Regions from separate parts of the Marinihelvus fidelis genome, predicted to be linked through region 1. Evidence: predicted binding sites of a transcription regulator. Region 1 holds the regulator's gene; the other holds the start of a gene.
The links. Region 1 encodes sigma-54, which starts transcription at its own class of promoters, with help from an activator protein. Its sites were predicted from a motif close to TGGCANGNTNCNTGCTT; they were not measured.
Positions count from the first base shown of each region.

Region 2: F3N42_RS11350 (PspA/IM30 family protein) is a predicted target of sigma-54. The motif match lies at 10,377-10,393, and genes of this name have one in related genera.

Region 1 covers NZ_VYXP01000002.1:458,021-469,556, reverse strand. Annotated here, with positions in the region: gene ptsP (phosphoenolpyruvate--protein phosphotransferase) at 1-1,658, opposite strand, end outside; gene F3N42_RS03500 (HPr family phosphocarrier protein) at 1,660-1,926, opposite strand; gene F3N42_RS03495 (PTS sugar transporter subunit IIA) at 1,926-2,309, opposite strand; gene rapZ (RNase adapter RapZ) at 2,306-3,178, opposite strand; gene hprK (HPr(Ser) kinase/phosphatase) at 3,180-4,142, opposite strand; gene ptsN (PTS IIA-like nitrogen regulatory protein PtsN) at 4,153-4,608, opposite strand; gene hpf (ribosome hibernation-promoting factor, HPF/YfiA family) at 4,648-4,974, opposite strand; gene F3N42_RS03470 (RNA polymerase factor sigma-54) at 5,140-6,600, opposite strand; gene lptB (LPS export ABC transporter ATP-binding protein) at 6,618-7,337, opposite strand; gene lptA (lipopolysaccharide transport periplasmic protein LptA) at 7,339-7,887, opposite strand; gene lptC (LPS export ABC transporter periplasmic protein LptC) at 7,868-8,434, opposite strand; gene F3N42_RS03450 (KdsC family phosphatase) at 8,434-8,973, opposite strand; gene F3N42_RS03445 (KpsF/GutQ family sugar-phosphate isomerase) at 8,974-9,945, opposite strand; gene F3N42_RS03440 (calcium/sodium antiporter) at 9,978-10,961, opposite strand; gene F3N42_RS03435 (BolA family protein) at 11,057-11,290, shown strand; gene F3N42_RS03430 (DUF3108 domain-containing protein) at 11,302-11,536, opposite strand, start outside.
Region 2 covers NZ_VYXP01000006.1:228,054-239,589, reverse strand. Annotated here, with positions in the region: gene metK (methionine adenosyltransferase) at 1-1,058, shown strand, start outside; gene ahcY (adenosylhomocysteinase) at 1,095-2,525, shown strand; gene metF (methylenetetrahydrofolate reductase [NAD(P)H]) at 2,727-3,566, shown strand; gene F3N42_RS11385 (isoaspartyl peptidase/L-asparaginase family protein) at 3,551-4,567, opposite strand; gene F3N42_RS11380 (MAPEG family protein) at 4,694-5,098, shown strand; gene F3N42_RS11375 (NUDIX hydrolase) at 5,058-5,627, opposite strand; gene F3N42_RS11370 (SMP-30/gluconolactonase/LRE family protein) at 5,742-7,118, shown strand; gene F3N42_RS11365 (5'-3' exonuclease) at 7,152-8,039, opposite strand; gene F3N42_RS11360 (HNH endonuclease) at 8,097-8,705, opposite strand; gene F3N42_RS11355 (Do family serine endopeptidase) at 8,933-10,279, shown strand; gene F3N42_RS11350 (PspA/IM30 family protein) at 10,435-11,157, shown strand; gene F3N42_RS15770 (PspC domain-containing protein) at 11,154-11,489, shown strand; gene F3N42_RS11340 (MATE family efflux transporter) at 11,467-11,536, opposite strand, start outside.

The DNA of each region.
Region 1 (11,536 bases):
CGTCCGACATCGGTTTCGTTGATGACTTTCTTGACCTCCAGGACCGCGCGCGGCTGTACGCTGAACTCGGTCAGGCCCAGCGCCAGCAGTAGCCGGGTGTAACGGCGGTCGCCGGCAATCTCGCCACACACGGCCACCGGCAGATCCAGCCGGTGGGCGGTCTCGAACACGTGCCCGAGCAGGTGGATGACGCCCGGGTGTTGCGGGTCGTACAGGTGCGCGACGTGCTCGTCGACGCGGTCGGCGGCGACCATGTACTGGATCAGGTCGTTGGTGCCGATGGAGAGGAAATCCAGCTCGCCGGCGAAACTCTCCAGGCTCAGGGCCGCAGCGGGCACCTCGATCATGCCGCCCATGGGCATGCCGGCGTCATAGGCCTGGCCGGCGCGCTCCAGCTCGCTTCGGGTCTCGTCGAGCAGCGCCCGCACGGCGCGCGCTTCCTTGGCCGTGGTCAGCATCGGCACCAGCATGCGAACCGGCCCCCGCGCGCTGGCGCGCAGGATGGCCCGCAGCTGGATCTTGAACAGCTCCACCTCGCGCAGGCACAGGCGCACGGCGCGCAGCCCAAGCGCCGGATTGGGGTTGCTGCGCAGGGCCTGGAAATCGAGCAGGTGGGCGGTCTTGTCGGCGCCGATATCGAGCGTGCGGATGGTCAGTGGCGCGCCACCCAGGGCCTCGATGGCCTCGGTGTAGTAAGCCAGTTGCTGCTCTTCGTCGGGCGGCTCGCCGGACATGAACAGGAACTCGCTGCGGTACAGGCCGACGCCACAGGCGCCGTCCTGCAGGGCCTGGCGCATGTCGTCCGGCCGTTCTGCATTGGCCAGCAGGGCAATCTCGCAGTGGTCGATGCTGGCGGCCGGGCTGGCGCGCAGCGTGTCCAGCGCCTGGCGGAAGCGTACCGATTCCGACTGTTTCTGCAAGTAGTGCCGCAGGATGGATTCTTCCGGGTCGGCGAAGACCACGCCGTAATGGCCGTCCAGGATCAGCTGTTCGCCCTCGGTAATCAGCGACTGCGCTCGACGCACACCCATGACCGTGGGGATGCCCATGCCGCGCGCCAGGATGGCGGTGTGCGAGTAAGGGCTGCCGTGCTCCGTCACTACGCCGGCGACACCGCGCTCGTGCAGCACCGCCATCTCGCCGGGCGTCAGTTCCGTGGCGATGACCAGGGTGTGACCCAGGCGGTCGGGAACGTCACCCAGGACTTCGCCGCCGCCTTCCTCGGCGAGGGTCTTCTGTACCAGGCGCACGACCTGCGCGGCGTCGTCGGCGCGGCTGCGAATATAGTCATCGTCGATGGTGCGAAATTCCGCCAGCAGGGCTTCCAGCTGCAACTGCATGGCCCACTCGGCGTTGCACTGGTCATTCTCGATATGGTCAATGGCGCCGTCCAGCAGGCTGGAGTCGTCCAGCATCAGCACGTGGGTGCGGATGATTTCGCTGGCCGAGGCGCCGGCCGCGGCCTGCAGCCGTTCGGCCAGGGCACTGAGGTTGGCGCGGGCATCGACGAAGGCCTGGCGCAGGCGCTCGATTTCCGTGGGAATCCGTTGGCTGGCGATCTTGAACTCACCGATTTCGATCTCGTTGCGTTGCAGCACGTGGGCGCGGCCGACGGCGATGCCGTCCTCGACGCGATGGCCGGAGAGCGCCAGGGTCATGTCAGTTTTCCCCGAAGCCGTTGTTGACCAGCTCGCCCAGCGCGTCCAGGGCGGCGCCTTCGTCGGCGCCGTCGGTGGTGATGGTGACGGTGGTGCCGCGCGCCGCGGCCAGCATCAGCACGCCCATGATCGACTTGCCATTCACCGTTCGGTCACCGTGGGTCAGGTGCACGGCGGCATCAAAGCGGTTGGCGCACTCGACCAGCCGCGCCGCCGCACGGGCGTGCAGCCCCAGTTCATTGCAGATGACGGTGTCCCGGGACGGCATCAGGAGACCATCCCGATGGCGTTGCGGCCGCCATCGACGGCGATGACGGCGAGTTCCTCCAGTGGCCGCTGGTGGTAGTTCCAGGCCCGGATCAGCATCGGCAGGTTCAGGCCGGTGACGACCACGCGGTGCTTGCCTGCGGCGGCCACCTGGGCCAGGTTGCTGGGTGTGGCGCCGGGCACGTCGGTCAGTACCAGTACGCCGGCGCCGCTGTCGGCGCAGTCGATGCGGGCTTCCAGCGTGGTGCTGCCGATGTCTTCGTCATAGCCGACTTCGACCACCACCGTGCCCTCGAGTTCGTCCGCCAGGATGCGCCGGGCCTGGGCCAGCAGCGTACTGCCGATACCCTCGTGGGTGACCAGCACCAGGTTGACGGAACTCATGACGACAGCTCGCGGTGATGGAGGACGACTTCCGGGTAGTCTTCGGACAGTTCCCGTTTCAGGCGCTCGGCCAGGTAGACCGAACGGTGACGGCCGCCGGTGCAGCCGATGCCCACCGTGACGAAGGCCCGGTGCACGCGTTCGAACTCCGGCAGCCAGGTTTTCAGGTAGGCAAGGATGTCGTCACCCATCTTCTGCACCAGCGGTTCCTGCTGCAGCCATTCGGCGACGCCCGCGTCACGCCCGGTCTTGGGCCTGAGCGACTTGTCCCAGTGCGGGTTGGGCAGGCAGCGGGCATCGAACAGGAAATCGACATCGGTGGGCGCGCCGTGGCTGAAGCCGAAGGACTGCAGCACCACGGTCATGTCACGGCTGTCCCGGGCCACGCACTTCCAGGTCTCGTGGGTGAGTTGGTGAATATTAATGGTGCTGGTGTCGATGACGTGGTCGGCGGCGTCGGCCACGGGCCGCAGCAGCTCACGCTCATGCGCGATGGCCGACTTCAGCCCGCGCTGGTCCTGCGACAGCGGGTGGCGCCGCCGGGTCTTGGAAAAGCGCTTCACCAGGGTGGCGTCGTCGGCGCCCAGGAACAGCAGCTGCGCGTTCAGGCCGCTCTCGCGCAGGCCATCGAGCCAGCCCGGCACGTCGTCGAGTTTGAGCCCCGGGGCGCGCGCGTCGATGCCCAGGGCGACCTTGCGGTACAGCTCCCGGTCCTCACGCACGTGGTTGGCGAAGTCGTTCATCAGCCGCGCGGGCAGGTTGTCGATGCAGTGGAAGCCCATGTCTTCCAGGGCCTTCAGCGCCGTCGATTTGCCGGCGCCCGAGAGGCCGCTGACGATGACGATCTGTGGTTGCGCCTCGGTGTTCACCTCATTCCTCCCAGGGCGATAGCTGCCCACGCAGGATACGCGAATGGCGCTCGATAAAGGCCGCCGTAGCGTCGTAGCCCTTCATCCGCAGCATGAAATCACGCACCGCGGCCTCGGCGATGACGGCCATGTTGCGGCCGGCCAGAACGGGCAGGGTGATCTGCGGGATGTCCAGGTCCAGCACCCGGCGCGTGGTCGCGTCACCGCGAAGGCGGTCCACCTCGGGCGGGCGGCTGGCGTCTTCGGGAATCTTCAGGTGGATAATCAGGCGCAGGAACTTGTTCAGCTTGATGGTGGCGTCGCCGAACATCTCCCGCACGTTGAGCACGCCCAGTCCGCGTACCTCCAGGCAGTCCTGGATGACCTCCGGGCAGGAGCCATCGATGATTTCCGGCGAAATCTGCGTGAACTCGGGCGCGTCGTCGGCAATCAGCCGGTGCCCGCGGTTGAGCAGTTCCAGCGCCAGTTCGCTCTTGCCGCTGCCGGCATCGCCCGAGATCAGCACGCCGATTGTGAACACCTCCATGAACACGCCGTGCATGGTGCAGCGGCGGGCCAGGACTCGTGAGATGTGGTACTGCAGGAAATTCACCAGCTCGTAACTGGACTTGCCCGACGCCAGCAGGGGTTTGCCGGCCTGCGCGGCGGCCTCGGCCAGGTCATTGGGGATGTCATGGGCGCCGCCCACGACAATGGCCAGCAGGTCGGGCCTGAAGATCGCGGCGATGGTATCGCCGCGGCTGTCTGCGGGCAGCGAGGCCAGGTAGTCGAGTTCCTCAACGCCCAGCACCTGCACCCGGTTCGGGTGAATCAGGTTCAGGTAGCCGGCCAGTGCCGGGCGGGCCGACATGTCGCGGTCGGAAAGCACCGCGGCGTCGTGATCGCCCGGCTGGGTCACCCAGTGCAGGTCCAGCCGCTGCCTGAGCTTGTCGAACAGGTCCTGGGCTGTGAGCGTGCGGGTCACCGTTCCGCGGTCAGTGCCGGGTTCGTGACAGGAGCTGCGCGAGCTCGGTGGCGTCTTCGGTGTTACGCAGGCGTTCCAGCAGTTCCTGGTCGCTGAATTTCTCGGCGATCTCGGCCAGCAGCTTCAGGTGGTCACTGGTGCAGTGTTCCGGCACCGCCAGCGCGAACAGCAGGTCGACGGGTTTGCCATCGACGGCATCGAAGGCCAGTGGCCGCGCCAGGCGGATAAACACCGCCTGGACCCTGGACGAACCGCTGACGCGGCCGTGCGGGATGGCGACGCCATTGCCCAGCCCGGTGCTGCCCAGGCGTTCCCGGGCACACAGGCTTTCAAAGATTTCCCGCGAACTCAGGCCTTCGTCTTCGTTGGCCAGCGCGTTGCTGATGACTTCCAGCAGGCGTTTCTTGCTACTGGTGCGGACGGCGGGAAGTACGCTGTCCGGGCTGATCAGGTCGTCGACAAGCATGGGGTTTGATTCTCGGTAACCGGTCTTTTCAGGCGCGGGTCAGATGTTCTCGGCCGCCTGGTAATCAGGCTTTTCGTGGTGGTGGTCGCGCAGGCGATCTTTCAGGCGCCGCACCTGGCGGTCGATCTTGTCGGCCAGGCCGTCGATCGCGGCATACATGTCGTCTGCGTTGTCATTGGCGAACAGCGTACGTCCGCCCGCGTTGACGGTGGCTTCCGCCAGCTGCGTGTGTTTCTCAACGTTCAGGATCACATCAACGGTCACGACCTTGTCGAAATGCCGCGACAGGCGCTGCATTTTCTCGGTGACATAGGCGCGCAAGGCGGGGGTGACTTCGACGTGGTGTCCGGTAATCGTCAATTGCATTTTCCTTCTCCTGGTTTCGAGATGGAAAGGGACCGGCCCGCTGGGGCCAGCTTCAGGGTCAACTCTGGAGTTCGAACCGTCCGTAGAGTCCGCACAGGGTTCGCGGCGGGCGGCTTCGCAAAGAAACTGTCATGAGCAGATTCTATACCCGGCGACGCCGCTTTCCTAGTCCACCGCGCGCGCGGCCAGTCGACGGTAGGCACGGCGCCGCTCGCTGCTTGAGCCGATACCCAGGGATTCCCGGTACTTGGCCACGGTCCTGCGGGCCGCGCGGATGCCGGCTTCGCGCAATAAACGGGACAGTTCCTGGTCACTGAGCGGTTTGCTGGCGGGCTCTGCCTCGACCAGTGACTGGATATGGGCCTTGACCGCGATGGCGCTGATGTCACCGCCGTCGAGCGTGCGCACGTGGCTGGAGAAGAAGTACTTCAGCTCGAACAGGCCGCGTGGCGTGAAAATGTACTTGCGGGTGGTGGCGCGCGACACCGTGGATTCGTGCACGCCAACCTGCTCGGCAATGTCTTTCAGGATTAGCGGCTTCATCGCGATATCGCCGTCGTCCATGAAGCCGGACTGGTGGTCGACGATGGCCTGCGACACGTTCATCAGCGTGCGGTTGCGCAGCTCCAGGCTGGACAGCAGCCAGCGTGCTTCCTGCAGGCGGCCCTGCAGGTACTTGCGGTCCTCGCCGCCGGACTGGCGCAGCAGCTGGACGTAGTAGGTGTTGAGCTTCAGGCGCGGGTCGTTGTCCGGGCTCAGGTAGGTGACCCAGCGGCCCTCGACCTGGCGGGTGTAGACATCCGGCACCAGGTATTCCTGCTGGCGGTTGTCGTAGCGCGCGCCGGGGCGGGGCTCCAGCGAACGGATCAGGTCCAGCGCGGTTTCGAGGTCGTCGTCACCGGCACCGGTTTCGCGCTTCAGGCGTTCGAGCTCGGCGTCGGCCACCAGGTCGATGTAGTCCCGCGCCACGCGCTGGGCCAGGTCGCGGCCGGGCGTCGAGGCCGGCAGCACGGCCAGCTGCACGCGGATGCATTCGGCCGGGCCATTGGTGGCCACGCCGACGGGCTCCATGCGCTGGACGCGGCGCATGACCGCGCGGATCTCGGCCTCGTCGGTTTCCAGGTCGGGCAGCAGGGAGTCGCGGATATCGTCGATGCTGTCGAGCAGGTAGCCGTCTTCATCGAGCGCGAAGATGATCGCGGTGGCGATGGCGGCGTCGCGGTCATTGAACTGGCCCAGCTCGACCTGGAACATCAGGTGGTCGCGCAGCGAATCGCCGGACTCGTCGGCGATCTGGTTCTCGCGCTCGACGCTGAAGCCGGCCTCGGCCCACTGTTCGCCGCCGCCCATGTCTTCGCCCCACTGGTCGTCGTAGTCGCCGTAGGGGTCATCGGCCGCGGCGCTGCTGTCTTCACCCTGGGAGGGCGTGTCCCAGTCGTCCGCGCTGTCGGCCGCGGCCTCGCCACCCGGCTCGTCGAAGTCCAGCAGCGGGTTGGCCTCGACGGTGGCCTGCAGGTGTTCGCGCAGCTCGATACGGGTGAGTTGCAGCAGGCGGATGGCCTGTTGCAACTGCGGCGCCAGCGCCAGCTTCTGGCTCAGGCGTAATTGCAGTGAATGATCGACCATGACGCTTCGTACCCCGCCTACAGCCGGAAGGCCTGGCCCAGGTAGACGTTGCGCACGTCTTCGTTGTCCAGCACCACGTCCGGCGCGCCCTCGGCCAGGATCCGGCCCTCGTTGAGAATGTAGGCATGGTCGCAGATGCCCAGGGTCTCACGGACGTTGTGGTCGGTGATCAGCACGCCGATGCCGCGGTCGGTCAGGTGCTCGACGATGTTCTGGATCTCGCCCACGGAAATGGGGTCGACGCCGGCGAACGGCTCGTCCAGCAGGATAAAGCGCGGCCGCGTGGCCAGTGCCCGGGCGATTTCCACCCGCCGCCGCTCGCCGCCCGACAGGCTGATGCCGGATTGCTCGGACAGGTGCGCCACGCCCAGTTCTTCCAGCAGCGACTGCAACTGGTCCTCGCGGGCCTCGGCGTCCAGGTCGGGGCGCATCTCCAGGATCGACAGCACGTTGTCGCGCACCGACATCTTGCGGAAGATCGAGGCTTCCTGCGGCAGGTAGCCAACGCCCAGGTGTGCACGGACGTTGACCGGCTCGTGCGTGATATCGATGTCGTCGACCTTGATGCTGCCGTGACTGGCCGGGATCAGGCCGACAATCATGTAGAAGCAGGTGGTCTTGCCGGCGCCGTTGGGGCCCAGCAGCCCGACCACCTTGCCCGGTTCGACGCGCATGCTGACGCCGCGGACGACTTCGCGCTTGCGGTACGACTTGTGCAGGCTCTCGGTAACCAGCACGTCAGTGGCCGTCGTTCCCGTCGTCCGGGGTCGCCGGTGAGGCCGCGGCCTCGTCGGCCACTTCCGGGTCCATGCGAATGCGGATGCGACCATCGCCGGTATCGCCGCCCACGCCCTGGAAGTGCTGCTTGTTCAGGTCGTAGGTCAGTGCGTCGCCGGTAATGTGGTATTGCGGGTGAGTCACGTCGGCCTCGCCATTCAGGTTCACCAGGCCGTCACCCACCTGGTAGGTGATGGTCCGGGCCTCGGCGCGCACCAGGCCCTGTTCCTCGATTTCCTGTTCAAGCACGGCCGGCTGGCCCTGCAGCGTGACCAGGCGAACCTTGCCGTCGAGTTTCTCCACCGACGCGCGGTCAGCGGTGATGTGCAGGGTGCCCTGGTTGACCTCGACATTGCCACTGAGCACGGTGACACCGTCACCAAACGTGCCGTCGCCGGAGTCCGCCTTGACGTCGAGCGGCTGCTGCCGGTCGGTCTGCAGCGCGGCGGCATTCAGGGTGGCCAGCAGCAGGGTGGCCGCGGCCCATCGATCAATTCGCCTGGATCTCATACGTTCCTGTAATTCCGCTCTCAAGATGGTAATGGTTGGTCAGCATGTCGACACTGAAGCCCAGTGCCCGCATCTTTCCTGCCGGGTCGGCGACATCGACCCACTGGTCCGATGACGCCAGCCGGGGTGTCACTTCCAGCATCACTTCACTGGATTCGATTTCCAGGTGGTCGGATGGTTCGCCGGATTCCCTGACCATGCGTACGTTACCGGAAAACTGGATGATCTCACGGTCGCTGGATATCGTCGCGTGTTGCGCGTCAATGTTCCAGCGGAAGCCCTCGTGGTGCAGTTCGGCGCGGGGCGAGTCGAGTTCGCCGATGCCGGTGGCCGCGTCGTTGGCCAGCCGCGGCGCCCACAGCGTCACCACCGGCGTGCCCTGCTCATCGTAGGCCAGCATCCTGAAGTTGCCGAGGGCGTAGTCCAGGCGCGTGTCCAGGCCCTTGATCGGTCCGCCTTCGCCGTCCGTGTCCTGGCGCGACGCCCAGAAACTGAGCAGACAGAGGCCGCCCAGCAGGATGATGCCCCGGCGGGTGCGCGGTGACATCATGATGGCAGGTACCGGGCGATGGCGGGGTCGAGATGGCCTTGCGCGGCCAGCAACAGGTTGCAGATATCACGTGCGGCGCCTTCGCCGCCGGCCCTTGGCGTCACCCAGTGGGCGCGCTTGCGGACCGCTTCGTCGCCGTTGGGAACGCTGATGGCCAGGCCCACCCGCGAGAGGATGGGCAGGTCGATCCAGTCGTCGCCGGCATAGGCACAGTCATCGTCGGCGATGCCGGTGGCGGCCTGCAGATCGCGCCAGGCGTCGAGCTTATTGTCGCTGCCCTGGTAAACATGGCGGATGCCCAGCGCCGCCGCGCGCCGGGTGACGATGTCCGACGAACGCCCGGTGATCAGCGCCAGCGTTACGCCGGTGGCCTGCAGGGTTTTCAGGCCCAGGCCGTCACCGGTGTGGAAGGCCTTCATTTCGTTGCCGGCGTTGTCAAAGTACAGGCGGCCATCGGTGAGGACACCGTCGACATCCAGTGCCAGCAGCCGGACCCGGGCCGCGCGCGCCAGCAGTTGCGGGTCATAATTGGGCACTCAGACCACCCCGGCCTGCAGCAGGTCATGGAAGTTCAGGATTCCCGCCAACCGGCCGTCATCATCGATGACGAGCAGGCCCTGGATCTTGTGATCCTGCATGATCTGGACGGCGTCCACGGCCAGTGCATCCGGGCCGATCGACTTGCCGTTGCGGGTCATGACTTCGTCGATCAGCGCCGTGCGCGGGTCGATGCCTTTTTCCAGCGCCCGGCGCAGGTCGCCATCGGTGAACACGCCCTGTACCCGGTCATCGTTATCGACCACGGCGGTCATGCCCAGGCGCTTGCCGGTCATCTCGACGATGGCCTCGGTCACGGTCGCGCCGGGGCGGGTGACCGGCATGGCGTCGCCGCTGTGCATCAGGTCGGAGATACGAATGATCAGCCGGCGGCCGAGTTGGCCTGCCGGATGCGAGCGGGCGAAATCCTCGCGGGTAAAGCCGCGTGATTCCAGCAGTGACACCGCCAGCGCGTCGCCCATGACCAGCGCGGCCGTGGTGCTGGAGGTGGGCGCCAGGCCCAGTGGGCAGGCCTCTTCGGCCACCGACACGTTGATGTTGATGTCCGCATGCGTGCCCAGGAACGAGGCCGGGTTGCCGGTCAGCGCGATAATGCCGACGCCCAGGCGACGCAGGCCCGGCAGCAGCTGTTTGACCTCGTCGGTTTCGCCGGAGTTGGACAGGATCAGCAGCACATCGTTGCCAGTGATCATGCCCAGGTCGCCGTGGCTGGCCTCGGCCGCGTGGACGAAAAACGACGGTGTGCCGGTGCTGGCCAGCGTGGCCGCGATCTTGTTGCCGATATGCCCGGACTTGCCCACGCCCAGGACCACGACCCGGCCGGTGCAGCCGAGAATGATTTCACAGGCGCGCGCGAAATCGTCATCGACATGGTCGACGAGCGCGCTGACCGCGCGGGCCTCGGTTTCAATCACGGCCCGCGCCAGGGTCTTGATGGCGTCGCTGTTCATCAGCCGTAGTGTACTCCGGGTACGCGGCCGGTTCAGGCCGCGGGGTCGGCCCCCACGGCGCCGGCGATGACCATGACCTGGTAGCTGACGAAGATGACCAGCAGGACCACGCCCGCGCCACGGCCAATACGCCCCGGGCCCCTGAAGTCGGAGGCCATCAGGAACATCAGGCCGGTCAGCAGCAGCATGACCGGGAAGTCGCGGGTGATGAACACCGGTTCCACCGCGATGGGCCGGATGGTGGCCGCGATGCCGAGCACGCCCAGCAGGTTGAACATGTTCGAGCCGATGATGTTGCCGACCGCCAGGTCATCTTCACGCCGGACCGCGCTGGTCAGCGCCGTGGCCAGTTCCGGCAGGCTGGTGCCGAAGGCGACCACGGTCAGGCCGATGACGATATCCGACACACCCCAGATCCGCGCAATGCCGATCGCACCCTCGACCAGGAAATGCGACGCGGCGGGCAGGGCGACCAGGCTGATCAACAGCCAGAACACCGCCACGCGCGTGGGGATGTCGGTGGGGATCTCCTTCTCCAGTTCCTGCGCGTACGGGTCCGTGGCCGGCCGCCTGGTGCCCAGCCGAACGAGCCAGGCGACCATCGCGAACAGGCCGCCCAGCAGCATCACGCCTTCCAGCCGGGTGTACTCCAGGTTCAGCGCCATGAACAGGCAGGTGAGCATGATCAGCAGCAGCAGCGGGTATTCGCGCTTCAGCGTGCTGGACTCCAGCCGCAAGGGGTAAACGATGGCGGTCAGCCCCAGGATCAGGCCCATGTTGGCGATGTTCGAGCCGATGGCGTTACCCACCGCCAGGCCGGCGTTGTTGCGCACCGAGGCCACGCCGGAGACCACGAGTTCCGGTGCGGAGGTGCCAAAGCCAACGATGACCAGGCCGATGATCAGCGGCGAAACGCCCAGGTTCCTGGCCGTGGCCGAGGCGCCGGCGACCAGCCGGTCCGCAGCCCACACCAGCAGCAGGAAGCCGCCGATCAACTGGATGATGAAGGTCAGCATGGCATGGTCCAGACCGGGTCGAGCGGGGTGACGCGGGTGTGTCCGTTGCCGCAGGATTCCATTATGATGGCGCGCTCCATTTTGAGCGCTAGTCTATGGACAGCAAGACGATTGAGCAAATGATCCGCGCGGGCCTGCCGGGCGCCGACGTGGACGTCCGCGGCGATGACGGCACGCATTTCGACGCGGTCGTGACCAGCCCCGACTTTGCGGGAAAACCCACCCTGGCGCGTCACCGCATGGTCTACGCCACGCTGGGCGAGAAAATGGGTCGCGAGATCCACGCCCTCGGGCTGCGTTGCCTGGCCCCGGGGGAAGCGGGCGACTGAAGTCCGCACGGTCAGCATGCCGCCCCGGCGGCCACTGACTGGCCCGCCACCTTCAATTGGGTGATCCGCGTTTCGATGTGATCGCCATCCTTTTTGCCGTGGGTCGCGCGCACCGGCGCGAAGCCGTGTGCCGTGGCGTACCAGGTGCGGGTATAGCGGGTGCTTTCCGGCCCGCGGTCGCGGTCCACGCGAACGGTCTCGATACAGCCCAGCGCGGTATCCAGGCGCTCCGGCGCGTGGGCCACG
Region 2 (11,536 bases), on a different contig from region 1:
CGCGTGCCCGTGTCGCCTGCGAGACCTTCATCAAGACCGGTGTCGCCATCGTCGGCGGCGAAATTTCCACCTCCGCCTGGGTGGACCTGGAAAAGCTGATCCGCGAAGTCATCGTCGAAATCGGCTACGACTCCTCGGACATCGGCTTCGACGGCCACACCTGTGGCGTTGTGAACATCATCGGCAAGCAGTCCTCCGACATCGCCCAGGGCGTTGACCGTGACGACCCGGAAAACCAGGGCGCCGGCGACCAGGGCCTGATGTTTGGCTACGCCACCAACGAAACCGACGTGCTGATGCCGGCGCCGATTCACTACTCGCACGAGCTGGTGAAGCGCCAGGCCTGGGTGCGCCGGAACAATGCTGACGGCCAGAAGTACCTGCGCCCGGACGCCAAGAGCCAGGTGACCTTCCGTTACGAAGACGGCCGCCCGGTGGGCATCGAGGCGGTGGTGCTGTCGACCCAGCATTCCCCGGACATCAGCGCGAAAGACCTGCACGAACTGGTGCGCACCGAGATCATCGACCCGGTGCTGCCGGCGGAATGGCTGACGGGTGACGTGAAGTACCACATCAACCCGACCGGCAACTTTGTCATCGGCGGCCCCGTGGGCGACGCCGGCCTGACCGGCCGCAAGATCATCGTCGATACCTACGGCGGCATGGCCCGTCACGGCGGTGGCGCGTTCTCCGGCAAGGACCCGTCCAAGGTGGACCGTTCCGCCGCCTACGCCAGCCGCTACGTGGCCAAGAACATCGTCGCCGCCGGCCTGGCCGACCGCTGTGAGATCCAGGTGTCCTACGCCATCGGTGTGGCCGAGCCGACCTCGATCACGGTCGAGACCTTCGGCACCGAGAAGATCGCGGTCGAGAAGATCGAGGCCATCGTGCGCGGCGAGTTCGACCTGCGCCCGTACGGCATCATCCAGTCTCTGGACCTGATCAAGCCCATTTACCGCCCGCTGGCCGCCTACGGCCACATGGGCCGCGAAGACCTGGACGTCAGCTGGGAGCGTACCGACCGCGCCGACGCCCTTCGCGAACTGGCCGGCCTCTGAGCCCCGGCCGCAACCAACGAATACAGGAGTACTGACATGAACGCAGTGATCGAAAACCTTCGCAGCGACGACTATTACGTTGCCGACTTGTCCCAGGCCGACTGGGGCCGTCGCGAAATCGCCATCGCCGAAACCGAAATGCCCGGCCTGGTGTCCATCCGCGACGAGTTCGCCGCCGAGCAGCCGCTGAAGGGCGCGCGCATCGCCGGCAGCCTGCACATGACCATCCAGACCGCGGTGCTGATCGAGACCCTGGTCGCGCTGGGCGCCGAGGTGCGCTGGGCATCGTGCAACATCTACTCCACCCAGGACCACGCGGCCGCTGCGATTGCCGCCGGCGGTACCCCGGTGTTCGCGTTCAAGGGCGAGACCCTCGACGAGTACTGGGAGTTCACCCACCGCATCTTCGAGTGGAAGGACGAAAACGGCGAGGAAACCTTCGCCAACATGATCCTGGACGACGGTGGCGACGCCACGCTGCTGCTGTACCTGGGCATGAAGGCCGAGTCCGACCCGTCGGTGCTGGATAACCCGGCCAGCGAGGAAGAGGTCTCGCTGTTCAACGCCATCCGCAAGCGCCTGGACACCAAGCCGGGCTGGTACACGAAGGCGCTGGCTGCCATCCAGGGTGTCACCGAGGAAACCACCACCGGCGTCAAGCGCCTGTACCAGATGGCCAAGACCGGCGAACTGCCGTTCCCGGCCATCAACGTCAATGACTCGGTGACCAAGTCCAAGTTTGACAACCTCTACGGCTGCCGCGAATCGCTGGTGGACGGCATCAAGCGCGCCACCGACGTGATGATCGCCGGCAAGATCGCCGTGGTCGCCGGCTACGGCGATGTCGGCAAGGGCTGCGCGCAGTCGCTGCGCGGCCTGGGCGCCACCGTGTGGGTGACCGAAATCGACCCGATCTGCGCGCTGCAGGCGGCGATGGAAGGTTACCGCGTGGTGACCATGGAAGACGCCGCCCCGCAGGCCGACATCTTCGTCACTGCGACGGGCAACTACAACGTCATCACCCATGACCACATGGCGGCGATGAAGAACGAAGCCATCGTCTGCAACATCGGCCACTTCGATAACGAGATTGATGTCGCCGGCATCAAGAAGTACGAGTGGGAGAACATCAAGCCGCAGGTGGATCACATCACCTTCCCGTCAGGCCGCCGCATCATCCTGCTGGCTGAGGGCCGGCTGGTGAACCTGGGCTGCGCCACCGGCCACCCCAGTTTCGTCATGTCCAACTCCTTCACCAACCAGGTGCTGGCGCAGATCGAACTGTGGCAGAAGGGCGACCAGTACGACAACCAGGTCTACGTGCTGCCCAAGCACCTGGATGAGAAAGTGGCGCAACTGCACCTGGACCGCATCGGCGCGAACCTGACCACGCTCAGCGATGACCAGGCGAAGTACATCGGCGTGGAAGTGGATGGGCCGTTCAAGCCCGATCACTACCGCTACTGATGGTGACGGGTGACGCGTGACGCGTGACTTCAAGACATCGCGGGCCGTGCGGGCGGGTGACTGCCCCGGCGGACCCGCTGTGAATACGTCCCTGTACGCTCCTCGGCGGCATCCCTGCCGCCGAGGGTCCGCCGGCGCGGTCACCCGCCCGCACGGCGGCGGTGTTACGCCGTCACGCGTCACGCGTCACGCGTCACCCCGATGAAGTGTTCATTCGAGTTTTTTCCGCCGCGTAACGCGGAGCAGGAGCTGGTGCTGCAGAGCACCTGGCAGAAGCTGGCCCGGCTGGAGCCGGGCTACCTGTCGGTGACGTTTGGTGCCGGTGGGTCCACGCAGGAAGCCACGCATCGCACGGTGCTGGACCTGATCGAGCGTTCGGGCGTGCCGGTGGCGCCGCATATTTCCTGCATGGCGCCCAGCCTGGATGTACTCGACAGGCTGCTGGACACCTACGCCGCCGATGGTGTGGACCGCCTGGTGGTGCTGCGCGGCGACTGGCCGGAAGACGCGGACTTCACGCCGCCGTTCCGCTACGCCAGCGAGCTGGTGGCGCATGTGCACGACCGCCACCCCGGCCGGTTCTCGGTGGAAGTGGGCTGCTATCCGGAGATCCACCCGGAATCGGAGTCCATGGACAGCGAAATTCGCTGGTTTAAAGAGAAGGTTGACGCGGGCGCGGACGCGGCCATCACGCAGTACTTCTTCAACGCCGACGCCTACTTTGAGTTTGTCGAGCGCTGCCGCGCTGCGGGCATCAGTATCCCGATCATCCCCGGCATCATGCCGATCACGAACTACACGCAGCTGGCGCGCTTTTCGGCCCGCTGCGGTGCGAAGATTCCGGCCGCGCTGGCGGAGAAACTGCAGTCATTCGGCGACGATGGCGCGGCCATCCGGGATTACGGCCTGGACGTGGTGACGAAGCTCTGCGAGGACCTGGTCGCCGGTGGCGCGCCCGGCCTGCATTTCTACACGCTCAACCGCGCCAACGCGACGATGAAGATCTGGCAGCGCCTGAACGGCGATCACTCGTCGCCGTAAATCCCCACGTACAGCTTGCCGTCGGTGTCGATGCTGGCGCGATACATGCCCTCGGTATTGAACGGCATGGCGATATCGCCGTTGGCATCCAGGCTGATCACGCCGCCGGTGCCGCCGGCCTCCACCAGCACGTCATTGATGACCGTCCCGGCCGCCTCGGTCATGGATGCGCCGTGCGCCACCCGCTGGCAGATATCGTAGGCCACCACCCAGCGGATGAAGAACTCGCCGTGCCCGGTCGCGCTGACGGCGCAGGACGCGTTGTCGGCGAAAGTGCCCGCGCCGATCACCGGTGAGTCGCCGATGCGGCCCCAGCGCTTGTTGGTCATGCCGCCCGTCGACGTGCCCGCGGCCAGGTCGCCGTTGGCGTCCAGCGCCACCGCGCCGACGGTGGAGAAGAAGGTCTGCTTCGGCGGCTCGGCCAGCGAGGCCGCGGCGTCACGTTCACCTTCACGTGCCTTTTCCAGCGCCTTCCAGCGGTGCTCGGTGTAGAAGTACGACGGGTCGATCATCTCGAAACCCTGCTCGCGGGCGAAGGCCTCGGCGCCGTCGCCGGAGAGCATCACGTGCTTGGAGTCGTTCATCACGCTGATAGCGAGATCAATGGGGTTGCGGATGTGTTTCACGCCCGCAACCGCGCCGGCGTTGCGGGTGGCGCCGTCCATCACCGAGGCGTCCAGTTCGTTAGTGCCCGCCGCCGTGAACACGGCGCCCTTGCCGGCGTTGAACAACGGCGAGTCTTCCAGGATGTTGATGGCCGTGCGCACCGCGTCGACGCCATCGCCGCCTTCAATCAGGACCTGGTGGCCGGCGGTCACGGCCTCGGTCAGCTTGGCCCGGAACGCGGCCTCACGCTCCGCAGTCATTTCCGCGCGGCTGATGGTGCCGGCGCCGCCGTGAATGGCGATCGCCACCCCATTGCCGGGGTTGGCGTGGGCACACAGGGCGGGCAAGAGCAGCAGGGAAAGCACCAGTTTTCGGGCCTGTCGCACGGTCGTCATTATTTGTTCTCCTGGTCCGTGAGGGCGGTGGCGCCCGGGTGAAGCGAAGAATAGCAACCGAGCGTGAGATTCGCACCGTCGCTGCTGTTAAGCTGGCGGCGGCTCTTTCTAGCGAGGAACATCGCCATGTCGTACCCCGTCACCAGCCTGTTCGCGGCCCTGCTGGGCCTGTTGTTGCTGGCGCTCTCCTACCGCGTTGTCCGCGTTCGTCGTCGTACCCGTGTGGGTATCGGTCATGGTGACCAGCCGGCGCTGGAGTCGGCGATGCGCGTGCAGGGGAACTTCGTCGAGTATGTGCCCATCGCCCTGTTGCTACTGTTGCTGGCCGAGGCGGGCTCGCCCGGTGCGTGGTGGCTCTATTTGCTGGGTGGGCTGCTGTTGCTGGGCCGGCTGTTGCACGCCTGGGGCCTGGCCGGTTCGTCCGGCATCAGCGTCGGGCGCTTCTGGGGCACCGGGCTGACCTGGCTGGTGATCCTGCTCGCGGCGCTGGTCAATCTCTGGCAGGTGCTGGCGTGGACGCTGCTGCGATGATGTTCACGCGGCGGCGGTCGCCCAGCCAGTACAGCGCGGCATAGAGTTTCGGGTCCAGCATCAGGCCCTGGCGCAGGCGCGCCGCCAGCCATTCGTCCATGTCCTCGAGAGGCACGACGTGGACGGTGATGTCCTCGGTCTCGTCACCACCACCTTCGGCGACCCGGGTCAGCCCGGTGGCCAGGAAGAAGGTGATGGCCTCGTCGGTCATGCCGGCGCTGCTGGGACAGTCCAGGAAGCGTTGCATGGTGGCGGCACGAAACCCGGTTTCTTCCAGCAGTTCGCGATGGGCGGCCGGCTCCAGGGGCTCGTCGGGGTCGGCGCCGTCACCGACTAGGCCGGCCGGCAACTCGATGGTGCGGCACTGCACCGGCACGCGAAACTGTTCGACCAGGACCAGTTCGTTGGCTTCCGTCACCGGCACGATCACCGCCACGGCATGGGCATTCACGCGGGTGGCGTATTCCCAGCTGCCGCGTTCGTCGAGGGCCAGGTATCGGCCGTGAAAGTGTCTGACCGGTGTGCTCATGCCGCGAGTGTAGCGGTGAAATGTGACAAGCCGCCACGATTTCATTGAAAATGGGGGTTTCGGGAACCAAATTCCGGGTTGCCGCTCAAAGCAGCGGAATCCATGGGAGTCGTTATGCCAGCCAGAATCAAATTCGTCGCCGCCATCGTCGCGGCCAGCCTCGTGTTGTCTTCAGCGCCCGCGTTCGCGCAGCCCTCGGCGGCGCAGCGGCCGGTCAGTGTCAGCGAACTGCGACAGCGTGCCGCGCAGGCCTACAGCAGCGGCGATGCCGCCACGTTCCGCAGCGTGGCCACGGCGCTGCACGAAATGCGCCCGTACAACGACGAGTACATGTCCTGGGTCGTCATCGGCGCGGCGCTTGAGGGCGACCGCCCGGCCGCTTACGAGATGATGCTGGCCATGCAGCAGCAGGGCCTGTCGTTCGATTTCAACTCCACTGAAGCCACCCAGGCCATCCGTGGCACCCAGGTCTACGATCACGTCAACGACCTGATGGTTCGTGCCGGCCAGCCCGCCGGCAGCGCCGAGGTGGAGTTCGCCCTGCCCGAAGACATCCTGCTGCCCACCGGCATCGCCTGGGACAGCAGCCGCGAACAGTGGCTGGTGAGCGATGTGCGCAAGGGTGCGGTGTTCGCGGTCGACAGCAACGGCAAGGCCAGCACGCTGGTATCCGCCGATGCCGACAACCAGCTGCAGGGCATCTACAGCCTGCTGGTTGACGAACAGGCCAATCGCCTTTGGCTGACCAGCAACCCGACCAAGCTGCGTGAAGGCCACGACGCCGACAACGCGCGCCCGGCGGAGATCGTCGAACTGGCGCTGGACACGCTCGAGATCGTCGCGCGCCATACCGTGCCCGTGGACAAGCAGCCGCGCCGCCTGGGCGGCATGGTGCGGACCCCCGGTGGTGACATCTATGCGGTCGACTCCGTGTTGCCCGTCATCTACCGCCTGTCACCGGGTGATGAAGAACTCAGCTCATTCCTGGCCGCGCACGGCATGACCAGCCTGCGTGGCATCGCGCTGTCGGATGACGGCAGCAAGCTCTACGTGGCCGATTATGAAATGGGCCTGCTGGGCCTCGACCTGGCCGACAAGAAGGCCTTCCAGGTGCAAGGCGCTGACAACCTGAACCTGGGTGGCATCGAGGGGCTGTTCTTCCGCGATGGTCACCTGGTTGTCATCCAGAATGGCATTACGCCGCAGCGCATCATGCGCCTGCAGCTGACCGAAGACGGCACCGCCATCGGCGATATCGCGCCGCTGGCCGTCGCCCTGGATATCTTCAACCTGCCGGATTTTGGCACCATGAAAGGCGCCGAGCTGGTGTTCTTCGCCAACTCCCACTGGGTGCCCAATGCCCGCGAGCAGGGGCCGGTCCAGGTGGCGAAAATCAATGTCGACAACGCGCCGTCACTGATCTCGAACGAGGTGCAGAAAATCATGGAAGAGCACCGCAAGCAGCAGGCCGACGCCGCCGGCGACTCCTGACGGCCGGTGCGCGGCCGACCCGGGCAGACCGGGTCAGCCGCAGGCCAGGCAGCGTTGCCTGAGCATGCCGCCAAACGCCAGGTCATCGAACAGCGTATTCAGGCGGTCTTCATCCAGTCCAACGCGGCGGACGTCCGGGTCCGCCAGCGCCGAAGGTACGGCCCGTTCGATGCCTGTGAGCCTGCGTGCCAGGTCGGCTGCTTCGCGGTGGGACTCCAGCTTGGGCGCCAGCGTCTTGGCGCCGCGAAAGCTCAGGTGCGGGATTTCACCCAGCCGTGACCATATGGCGTCCAGGCTGCCGAAGTGCGCCAGCAGCGCCGCGGCGGTCTTGGGGCCGATGCCGGGTACGCCCGGAATGTTGTCGACCGCATCCCCGGTGAGCGCCAGGTAGTCGGCGATCTGGTCCGGGCGCACGCCGAAGTGCTCGGCGATGGCGCTGGACCCCAGTTGGCGGTTGCGCGCGAAGTCCCACCAGGTGTCGCCATCTTCCACCAGTTGCGCCAGGTCCTTGTCACCAGTGACGACGTGAATGGCGTGGCCGCGTGACTTCCAGCAGCTGGCCAGCGTGCCGATGATGTCGTCGGCCTCGAATCGTTCATCCCCGTAGCATTTCAGGCCCATGGCTTCGGCCATGTCCCGCGCCCAGGCAAACTGGCGCTTCAGCGCGACCGGCGCCGGCTCGCGGTTGGCCTTGTACTCGGGATAGATTTCGTTGCGGAAGCTGGTGGTCAGCGAGACGTCGAAGGCGATGCCCACCAGCGGCGAATCCGTCTGTTCGAGCAGGCTGCACAGGAACCCGGTAAAGCCATAGACGGCATTCGTGGGCTCGCCACGGGCGTTCTCGAAACCATCGGGCATTGAGTACCAGGCGCGGAACAGGTAGATGCTGGCATCGACCAGGTAGACGGGTTCGGGGGTCATCGGCGAATCATAGCAATCCCGGCGGCGTGTTGCCGGGGCAGGGCAAGGCTTGCGGGTTCAGTCGAGCAGGGCCTCGCCGGCCTCGGCGCGCTTGCGAAGGACGCTGGTGCGCGGGAAGTGCGCCAGCAGGAACTCCATCTGGTCGGCCAGGATGCGCCGCCCCTGCAAATAGATGTATTCGGCGTGCGTGGGCGTGAACGGAATCGCCAGCAGCTCCATGCCGGCCTGTTCGGGCGTGCGTCCGGCCTTGTAGTTGTTGCAGCGCTTGCAGGCGGTGACCACGTTCTGCCAGGTGTCCTGGCCGCCCTGGGTGATGGGCGAGACGTGGTCGCGGGACAGCAGGTAGTTGGGGAATTTGTCGCCGCAGTACAGGCACAGGCTCTGGTCACGCCGGAACAGCGCCTTGTTGCTCAGGGGGGGGACGTAGCCGTCTTCGAACAGGTGCTTGTGAGGGTGCTGGCCAGTGGTGGCGATGATGGCGTTGACGTCGATGGTGCTCTGGCGGCCGCTGAGGGCATTGATGCCGCCGTGGATGGTGAACAGTTTTCGGCCCAGGCTGTAACTCACCTGGTCGAGGCTGATATGCCTCACTGCCTCCTGGTACCCGATCCATTCCAGCGGCATGCCGGAGACGTCGGTTCGCAGCACCTGCAGTTGGAGGTTCATGACATCATTCCCCAGATCCTCTTGATCCAACAAGCCGGTTAACACCCATGTTGCTGACACAACATATTGTGCTTTTGTTGCTGTTTTATGGCTATATATCGTTTTTTTCATGGTTTAGCAAGGATTCTCCGCTTTTGTCTTGTCGCTGGCGTACGGCCCGGACCGGCTTGAAAGCGTGGCTGAGGGCCTGAATATCTGCAGTACAGACAGGTCATCCGGAGCACTGCATCGTGAAGAAGATTTGGGTTGGACTGCTTACTCTCCTGGCGCCCTTCTGGGCACACGCGGCCCTGCCGGCCGCGGTTGACGGGCAACCCCTGCCATCGCTGGCGCCGGTCCTGGAGGAGGTCACGCCGTCGGTGGTCAACGTCTACACGCGAACCCGCGTGCGGGTCCGCAGCCCGCTGATGGACGACCCCTTCTTCCGCCGCTTCTTCAATATTCCCGATGTGCCGCGCGAACGGGTGTCGCAGAGCCTGGGTTCGGGTGTGATTGTCGATGCCGGGAACGGCTACGTGCTGACCAACAACCACGTCATCCAGGGCGCCGACGATATTGCCGTTACCCTGCAGGACGGCCGCAGCCTGGACGCGACCCTGGTGGGTGCCGACCCGGACACCGACCTGGCCGTGATCCAGGTGCCGGCGGAGAACCTGACGGCACTGCCACTGGCAGATTCGGAGCAGTTGAAGGTGGGCGACTTCGTCGTCGCCGTCGGTAACCCGTTCGGGCTTGGGCAGACGGTCACCTCGGGCATCGTCAGTGCACTGGGCCGGGCCGGCCTTCGTGGACTCGAATTCCAGAATTTCATCCAGACCGATGCCTCCATTAACCCGGGCAACTCCGGCGGCGCGCTGGTCAACCTCCGTGGTGAACTGGTGGGCATCAACAGCGCCATCTTCACGCCCAGCGGCGGCAATGTCGGAATCGGCTTCGCCATTCCCTCGGGCATGGCGCGCTATGTCCTGGAACAACTGGTGGAGCATGGCGAGGTTCGCCGCGGCTCGCTGGGGCTGGTGGTGCAGGACCTGACACCCGACCTGGCGCTGGCTTTCGGGCTGGAGGCTGGGCAGGGCGTGCTGGTGGCCGAGGTGATGCCGGGTTCCGCGGCGGAGACGGCTGGCCTGCAGGCTGGTGATGTCATTGCCTCGGTGGCGAAGCGGCCGGTGAGGTCCGCGCAGTCCTTCCTGAATGCCGAGGGCCAGGTGCCGGTAGGTGAGCGTGTTCCACTGACCTTCCTGCGTGAAGGCGGAGAGCGCAAGGCCACGCTGGTGATCGAGCCACCGCAGGTGCTGCTTGGCGAAGATATCGACGCGCGCCTGGCAGGCGCCCGGTTCATGGCGCTGCCGGCCCGTGCGCGGGCGCAGGGGCAGTCCGGCGTGGTGATCTCGGGCCTGGCCGAAGGTAGCCGGCTGGCCTACGAGGGCCTGCGCGAGGGAGACATCATCAACGCGGTTAACCGCGGTCGCGTCGACGACCTGGATGACCTGGCGTCCGGCGTGACCCAGGCCAGGGGCGCTTTGTTGCTGCAGATCCGTCGCAACGGCCGCGCCTACGTGGCCCGGATCGACTGAAGGGCGCTCGCCACCGGTAGGTCAAATTCACCACGTCCCGTTGGTAGTGCGGCCGGGGTCATGGCCTAAGGTGTTGAAATAGCGCAACAACATGGGGTGGCACGAAATCTGCATCTGTACGGTTGTACTTTTCAACCAGACAGGAGATTGCCTACATGGGTACGTTTTCAAGACTGCGTTACGTCATGGCTGCCAACTTCAACGCCTTGCTGGAAAAGGCCGAGAACCCCGAGAAGTTGCTGCGGGCCCTGATCCGTGAAATGGAAGAAGCCGGCGACGATGCCCGCCAGGCCACGGCCGAATTGCTGGCAGAGCAGCAGCAGCTCGAGCGTGCTGACCAGCGCATGGGCGAAGAAATCAATGAATGGAGCGAGCGTGCCGAGCGTGCCGTCACTGCCGGCCGGGATGACCTGGCGCGTGCGGCGATCAAGGCGCGTACGGAGTGCCAGGCCCGGCGCGACACGGTCAAGGCCGATCGCGAGGACCTGGCCGTTCGCGTGGCCCAGCTGGAAACCGACATGGGCACGCTGAAGTCCAAGCTCAACGAGGCGCGCGCCCGCCTGAAAGCCATGCAGGCCCGCCCGGTGCCCGCGGGTGCGCCCGCCGGCCCCGCGCCGCGGCAGATCAGCCGTAATGAGCGCCGTGTGCGTGACGCGCTGGGTCGCTTCGACCGGCTGCAGAACCAGGTCGACCGCCTGGAAGCGCGCGTGCGGTCTTACGAGATCGGCCACGAATCGGCGCCTGCCTGGGCCGCCGCCGACGCACCGGCCGACCCGGTGGTTGAGTCCGAACTCGAAGCGCTGAAGGCCCGCCTGAAACCCGCCAGGCCGGCGAACGCCGCGAAGGCGGCCGACGCACCGGTGGATGCCGGGGCGTGAGCGTGACGGCAGGACAACGCGTCAAGGGTGCGCTGCTGGCGGGGCTGTGCGCCGCCGCGGCGCGCCGCCTGGGCTGGAACGTCTGGGCCATCCGCCTGCTGGCGGTGGTGGGGCTGTTGCTGCAGCCACTGGTCGTGGGTGGTGGCTACCTGGCGCTCGCCGTCGGCTTCGGCTGGTGGCGTAACCGTGAAGGCGCCGCCACCGAAGCGGGCCCGGAGCAGCCGGAAGACTCACCCGATGATACCGGCGGCCTGGCGGCGGCCAACCTGGAGGCCCGGGGCCGGCGCATCGCCGACCTCGAGCGTCGCTTCAGGGCGCTGGAGCGGGAGTAACGGGCGGCGGCCGGCGGTGCCGGCTGCTGACCCTCATGAAACGCAAC